DNA from 3 places in the Geodermatophilus sp. SYSU D00766 genome. Region 2 is predicted to be linked to each of the others. Evidence: riboswitches for the same ligand, from Rfam matches in the RefSeq annotation. Region 2 holds a riboswitch; each other region holds the start of a gene.
The links. Region 2 has a riboswitch for cyclic di-AMP ahead of ACI8AD_RS04195 (transglycosylase family protein). Riboswitches for the same ligand answer to the same signal wherever they lie in the genome.

Region 1 (2,248 bases), on a different contig from region 2:
CCTCCATCTGCGACCACGAGCCGCCGGGCGAGGAGAGCATCTTCTGCTCGTAGATCAGGTAGTCGACGCCGAGCTCGTCCCAGTGCGCGATGTGGTACTGCACGATCGCGTCACCGAGGGCCGTGTCGCTCATGACCATGTAGTCCAGCGCCAGGCCCGAGGGGTGCCCACCGGGGTCGGTCGCGCTGGCGCGGGTGCCGCCGAGGGTGATCGAGGCGGCGCCGGGGACGTTGCTGACCACGGCGTCGGCGGCGGCCTGCACCACCGCGCGCACGGGGCCGGAGGTGTTGGTGATCCGGGCGACCCGCGACGCCGTGGTGCCGGTGGCCGAGGACGACGAGGAGGACGCCGCCGCCGGGGCGGCCTCGGCGGACCCCTGGTCGGCCGAGGCGGCCTGCTCGGCCTCCGCGGCGGCCTGCGCCTGCGCCGCCTCGGCGGCGGCCTGCGCCTCGGCGGCCGCCTGGGCCTCCGCCGCCGCCTGCGCCTCCGCGGCGGCCCGCGCCGCGGCCTCGGCGGCCTGGGCGTCGAGCACGGCCTGGTCGGCGCCGGCCTGCGCCTGCGCGGCGGCGGTCTCGGCGGCCTCGCGGCTGCCGCGGCTGGCCGCGAGGGCCTCCAGCGGCTGCAGGTCCTCCGGCTGCACCGGCGGTGCCTCGGCGGCCGGGCCGGTGCGCGCGGGCAGGCCCAGCGCCTGGGCGACGGTCACCGTCTCCGACGTCCCGGCCTGCGCCTCGGCGGCCGGGTCGGGGGCGACGAGCACGTTGGCCAGCAGTGCGCCGGCGGCCGCCACGCCCAGCAGCAGGGCGGGCCGGCGGACGGGCGGGCGGCGGCGCGCGGGGCCGTCGGGGGTGTCGGGCGAACGGCGGATCTCGGCGGTGGCGGCGTCCGTGCCGGTGGTGCGGGCGTCCATGCGGTGGGGGTGCTCCAGGGGGAGGCACGGCGCGGCCGGGGCGGCGCCGTGGTGGGGTGCGGGCAGGAGGCGGCACGGCCGTCGCGCGCGACGCGGGCGCACCGGCGTACGCCGTCCGGGAGGCCCGGACGGGCGCGGTGCGGCGTCGGGGACGGCCGGGCGCGGTCAGATGCGGGAGCGCACCCGGGTGCGGCGGAGCCGGCGGGGTGGTGCGGTCGTGCTGCAGAAGCGCGCCATCCGGCGGCTCTCCGTTTCTCCCGATGGCCGCCTACCGGGTCAGCTGACGGGTTCGGGCGGGAAGCAGCCCTACCCGCGGCCGGACGGCGTCCGGCGTGCGGGATTCACCCCAGTGGTGCGGTGGGTCCCCGGCTCGCCCCGGAGGGCGACTCGGCGGCATCCGTCCGGACTCCCCGGACGGGGACGCGACGACCGGTCGGACGGCGGCCACGGTAGTGGCCGTTACCGCTCCGTGACAATCTCGGCCCGGGCGAGCGTGACGAGCGTCGCGTCCCCGCCCGGCGTGTCGCCGGCGCCGCGCCCGGCCCGGCTCAGCTGCCGAGCAGCCGGCGCAGCCAGTCGACCTGGGTGCGGACCGACCACAGCGCGACCCGGCCGGGCACGGTGACCGCGACGCGTGCCAGCCGCGCGCCCAGCCGCAGCAGGTCGGCGTACTCGGCCGGGCGGGGCGCGGCGGCTGGACCGCGGCCGGCGGCCCCCGGCGGTGCCGGGGGACGCCCGGCCGGCGGCCCGGGGTCGGGCGCGGGCTCGCTCCAGGCCTCGGCGTCGGGGGTGCCGGACTCGGGCACCAGCAGGTCCAGCGCGGTGCGGCGGCGCGGGTCGCGCAGCGAGGCGAAGGAGGGGATGGCCGGGGAGTCGGGGCCGCCGTCGTCGTCGGCCGGCGGCGCGAGCCGGTCGTCGCGCGCAGGCGTCGCGGCGCGGGGCAGGGTGGTGGGCGGCTCGGGCACGACCCGGCGGATCGCGGTGACCAGTCCCGCGCCGAGGCCGGGGACGGCGGCGAGCTCGCGGCGGGTGAGGGCGGCGAGCGCGGCGACGTCGGTGATGCCGGCGCGGGTCAGCGCGGTGACCGCCCGGGTGGGCAGGCCCAGCGCCTCGATCGTCCCCGCCGTCGCGTCCCCGGGTGAGCTGGTCGGCATGGCGGAGGACCCTAACCGCCGCCGCTCAGCCGGCCGCGCCGGTGTCGGGGGCCGGAGGGGCGCCGGCCGGTGCCGACGACGTCGCCGACCCCGCGGACGACGGCGGGGACGACGCGGGTGCCGACGGCTCCGACGTGGCCGCGTCCGTCGGCGCAGGGTCCGACGGCTCCGGGTCCGACGGCTCCGG
Region 2 (2,248 bases):
GCGACGTCACGGTGCTGGCCAACCGGGGCGTGGCCGGCATCGACGGCACGGTCTCCACCGCGGTCGGGGCGGCGCTGGCCTCCGGCGGCCCCGCGGTGGCCCTGCTGGGCGACCTGACCTTCCTGCACGACCTGCAGGGGCTGCTGACCGGCGAGGGCGAGCCGCGCCCGGACCTGACCCTCGTCGTGCCGGACAACGACGGCGGCGGGATCTTCGCCCAGCTCGAGCCCGGCCGGCCGGCGTACGCGCGCGACTACCGGCGGGTGTTCGGGACGCCGCACGGGCGCGACCTGGCAGCGGTCGCGCAGGCGCTGGGCTGGGCCACCACGCGGGTCACCGCGCCCGGCGAGCTGCCCGACGCCCTGGCGCCGGGCGGGCCGGGAGTGGTCGTCGTCGGCACCGACCAGCGCGCCGAGGCCGACCTCGCCGTCGCCCTCCGCGAGGCCGCGGCCCGCGCTCTCGGCTGAGCCCTCCGGCGCCCGCCCGGGCCGCCCGTCGTCGGCCGGCGCCGGTGTGGTCCTGCTCGCACTGCCCGCCCGGCGGCGTCCGGCGGCGCACCGCGGCGCCTCGCCGCTGACCTGGGCATCCGGGGTGCACCCGGGGGTGGGCAGGGCGCCTCAGATACCCCGCGCGTCCCACCGCTAACGGAATGTGACCGGCGACACAACGACAGTTGCCATGACGATATGTAACGTTTTGGCTGCGCTCGGCCAATCGGAGCGCGGCGCCGGTCCGCCAAACCCTGCCCACCGGTCGCCCACACCAACACCCAGGGCAGGGGTGGGGGAACCACTTCCGGCGCGCGACGGCCTACGGGGGCCTGTCCTGACGCGCGCCTCGGGGTGAAGCCGCGACACCGCGGCCGGGCACCGATCGCCCGAACCCGACAGCTCACCTCGCCGGCGGTGATCGGGAGATCATCACCATGCCCAAGCACCGCGCACCCCGCTACGTCCGCACCAAGAAGGTCATCGCCCGGGCCCCTGTCGTCGCCGGCGCCACCGCCGTCGGCCTCGGCGTCCTGAGCGCCCCCGCCTCCGCCTCCGCCTCCGAGACGCACGACTGGTCCGGTGTGGCCGAGTGCGAGTCCAGCGGCAACTGGAGCATCAACACCGGCAACGGCTACTACGGCGGCCTGCAGTTCAGCCAGTCCACCTGGGCCGGCTTCGGCGGCACCGAGCTCGCCGCGCGCGCCGACCTCGCCACCCCCGCCGAGCAGGTCCAGATCGCCGAGCGCGTCCTGGCCGGCCAGGGCATCGGCGCCTGGCCGCACTGCGGCGCGTTCCTGGCCGACGGCACCACCGCGGCCGCCGCCGAGGCGCCCGCCCCGGCCGCCACGGCCCCCGCCGAGGTCCCCGCTGCGGCTCCCGCCGAGCAGCCCGCCCCGGCCGACGACGCCACCGAGGACTACACGGTCCGCTGGGGCGACACCGTCAAGAAGATCGCCGACGCCCACCAGCAGAGCTGGCGCGAGCTGTACCAGCGCAACGTCGACGTCATCGGCGGCGACCCGAACCGGATCTACCCGGGCCAGGTGCTCGCCGTCAGCGGTGCGGCCCCCGCCGCCGAGGCCCCCGCGGCCGCCGCTCCGGCCCCGGCCGCCACCGCCGGCGAGTCCGCCCCGGCCGCCGAGGTCGCGCCGATCGCCGCGGCCGCGCCGCAGGTCGCGAACGCCATCGCCACCATCACCAACACCGCCGGCGCCGTGAAGCCGGTCGCCCAGGCCGCCGCCGACGTCGTCGTCAGCAACGTGCCGGGCGCCGCCGACATCACCATCGGCGGCACGCGGGGCAGCGCCGTCGACCCGAACGGGCACCCCTCGGGCCTGGCGCTGGACTACATGGTCATGTCCGACGCCGCCCTCGGCGACGCGATCGCCCAGTACCACATCGACCACTGGGACGAGCTCGGCGTGGAGTACGTGATCTGGCAGCAGCGGATCCTGACCTCGCCCGATGGCGCGTGGAAGGCGATGGAGGACCGCGGCAGCGTGACCGCGAACCACTTCGACCACGTGCACGTGAACTACGCGGGCTGACCTCCCGCCACCCCCGACGAGGGCCCCGGCCGCTGCCCAGCGGCCGGGGCTCTCGTCGTCCCGGTCAGCGGCCGAGGGCGGCCCAGTACGCCAGGTACGACCGGTGCAGCCAGCCGTCGACCCAGGCGCGGTCGGGCCGGGCGGGTACCGCCGGACTGTCGCGCAGTGCGGCCAGCCGCGCCTCGGCGTCGTCGACGGCCGCGACCACCT
Region 3 (2,248 bases), on a different contig from region 2:
GGGCGGGGTCACCGGAGAGCGTCAGCTGACCGTCATGGTCCAGCGGATGCGGCCGGGCAGCGAGGAGGACATCGCCCGGGTGTACGCCGAGTCCGACGCCGGTCCGCTGTCGGCGGGGACGGGGATCACCGGCCGCTGGCTGTACTCCATGGAGGACGTCGTCGTGCACCTCCTGGAGCAGGACCCGGTCAGGGCCGCGGCCGTGCGGCGGGACCACGAGTCGCTGCGACCGGCCTTCGCGAAGGTGATGGCCGACCTCGCCCCCTTCGTCAGCCCCTACCGCCCGGAGACGTGGCAGACCCCCCGCGACTCCGTGGCCCGGGTCTTCCACCGCTGGACGGCTCCGGACTGGCAGCCCGGGGACTGACGCCGCCGGTCCGGACACGCTGCGACCGCCGGGACACGTCGTCCCGGCGGTCGCGGCGCGTCCGGTGACGGCGCGTCCGGTGACGGGGTGTCCGGTGTGACGGTGGTCGCACGGGGTGACCGTCCCTGCGCGGAGGGGACGGGACGTCGGCCTGTCGCGCTGCCGTCCGGGTCTCAGATTGTCACGAACGGGTCACGTCCTTAGCGTTTCGGCGTCCGGCCGGTCGTCTCGTCCCCGTCCGGGGGACCCCTGCCGGATGCCGCCGAGTCGCGCCCACGTGGGTGCGAGCCGGGGACCCACCTGCACCACCGGGGTGAGTCCCGCTCCCGGACCCCGGGAGCGGGTAGGGCACTCCCAGCCCGAACCCGTCAGCTGACCTGGTAGGCGGCCAGGGGAGAACGGAGCACAACCGCGCCGGGGCACTGCGCCCCCGCGCCCGCAGGTCCGGGACCGTCGCGCTCCCGCCTGCCACCAGCCTGCACACCCAGCCGTCGCACGCGCCTGCAGCCGGACTCCCCGTCCGGCCGGTGCCGCGCGCCCGGCTGCCGATCCCTGCCCGTCCCAGGCCCCGTGCCGCACCACATCCCGAGCCAGCGCCGTCCGGTGACGGCGCCCTCGACCGTGCCCTCCAGGAGGACGACCCGATGCACGCACACACCCACCTCGAGCCCACCGCTGCCACCGCGACGCGGCGGCGCCGCGCCCTGCACCTGCTGACCGCCACGGGGGCGATGACCCTCGCCCTGGCCTTCGGCGGGCAGGCGATCGCCCAGGCCGACGAGCCGCACTGGGGTGGCCGCGACGCCAGCTCCGACTGGAACGGCGACTGGCGCGGTGACCGGTGGGACCGCGGCGACGCGCCGGCTGCCGAGGCGGCCGCCGCCCCGGCTCCCGCTGAGGCCCCGGCCCCCGCTGAGGCCCCGGCCCCGGCCCCGGCCCCGGCTCCGGCTCCGGCTCCTGCTCCGGCGCCCGCGCCGGCCCCGGCCGCCACGGGCGAGCAGGCGTACAAGGACTACGCCCTCGCCCAGCTCGGCGGGGACAGCACCCAGTTCGGCTGCCTGGAGCAGCTGTGGGAGCGGGAGAGCGGGTGGAACCCGAACGCGCAGAACCCCAGCAGCACCGCGTACGGCATCGCCCAGTTCCTCGACTCGACGTGGGCGGGCACCGGCATCGCGAAGACGTCGGACCCGTACCGGCAGATCGACGCCGGGCTGATCTACATCGAGAACCGGTACGGCAGCCCCTGCGCGGCCTGGGCGCACTCCCAGGCGACCGGCTGGTACTGATCCGCTGACGCCGGGAGCCCCCTCCGGACGTCCGGAGGGGGCTCCCGGGGCCCGCTGCGGGACCTCAGCCGGCGCGCAGCGCCGGGTAGTCGGTGTAGCCCTCGGCGCCCGACGCGTAGAACAGGTGCGACCGGATCTCGTTCTCCGGGTGCTCCCCCGCCCAGCGCTCGACCAGGTCGGGGTTGGCGATGACCGCCCGGCCCACGGCGACGACGTCGGCGTGCGCGGCCTCGATGAGCGCCAGCGCCTCCTCGCGGGTGGTGACCGAGGCGAAGCCGCTGTTGGCCACGAGCGGCATCCCCGAGCGGCGGCGCAGCTCCTGCACCAGGTCGCCGGCGGGATCGCGGTGCAGCACGGAGAGGTAGGCCAGGCCCAGCGGGCGCAGCCGGTCGAGCAGCGAGCCGTAGGTGGCGAGCACGTCGGCGCGGTCGGGCTCGCGGGCGTCCTGGATGCCGTGCTCGGGGGAGACGCGCAGGCCCACGCGCCCGGCGCCGATCGCGTCGGCGACGGCGGTGACCACCTCGGCCACCAGGCGGGCACGGTTCTCCGGCGAGCCGCCGTACTCGTCGTCGCGGACGTTGGACGACGGCGCCAG

Region 1: linked by a shared signal. The riboswitch ahead of ACI8AD_RS01120 (hypothetical protein) and the one ahead of ACI8AD_RS04195 (transglycosylase family protein) in region 2 are both predicted to bind cyclic di-AMP.
Region 3: linked by a shared signal. The riboswitch ahead of ACI8AD_RS16085 (aggregation-promoting factor C-terminal-like domain-containing protein) and the one ahead of ACI8AD_RS04195 (transglycosylase family protein) in region 2 are both predicted to bind cyclic di-AMP.

What each region holds. Positions count from the first base shown of each region.
Region 1 is NZ_JBJGYI010000001.1:248,511-250,758, forward strand. Features, by position in the region: gene ACI8AD_RS01120 (hypothetical protein) at 1-907, opposite strand, end outside; cyclic di-AMP (ydaO/yuaA leader) riboswitch at 1,157-1,310, opposite strand; gene ACI8AD_RS01125 (DNA-directed RNA polymerase subunit alpha C-terminal domain-containing protein) at 1,456-2,061, opposite strand; gene ACI8AD_RS01130 (serine/threonine protein kinase) at 2,087-2,248, opposite strand, start outside.
Region 2 is NZ_JBJGYI010000003.1:130,962-133,209, reverse strand. Features, by position in the region: gene menD (2-succinyl-5-enolpyruvyl-6-hydroxy-3-cyclohexene-1-carboxylic-acid synthase) at 1-467, shown strand, start outside; cyclic di-AMP (ydaO/yuaA leader) riboswitch at 751-921, shown strand; gene ACI8AD_RS04195 (transglycosylase family protein) at 926-2,038, shown strand; gene ACI8AD_RS04190 (nucleotidyltransferase domain-containing protein) at 2,103-2,248, opposite strand, start outside.
Region 3 is NZ_JBJGYI010000022.1:30,280-32,527, forward strand. Features, by position in the region: gene ACI8AD_RS16080 (TcmI family type II polyketide cyclase) at 1-367, shown strand, start outside; cyclic di-AMP (ydaO/yuaA leader) riboswitch at 618-769, shown strand; gene ACI8AD_RS16085 (aggregation-promoting factor C-terminal-like domain-containing protein) at 1,012-1,653, shown strand; gene ACI8AD_RS16090 (alkene reductase) at 1,718-2,248, opposite strand, start outside.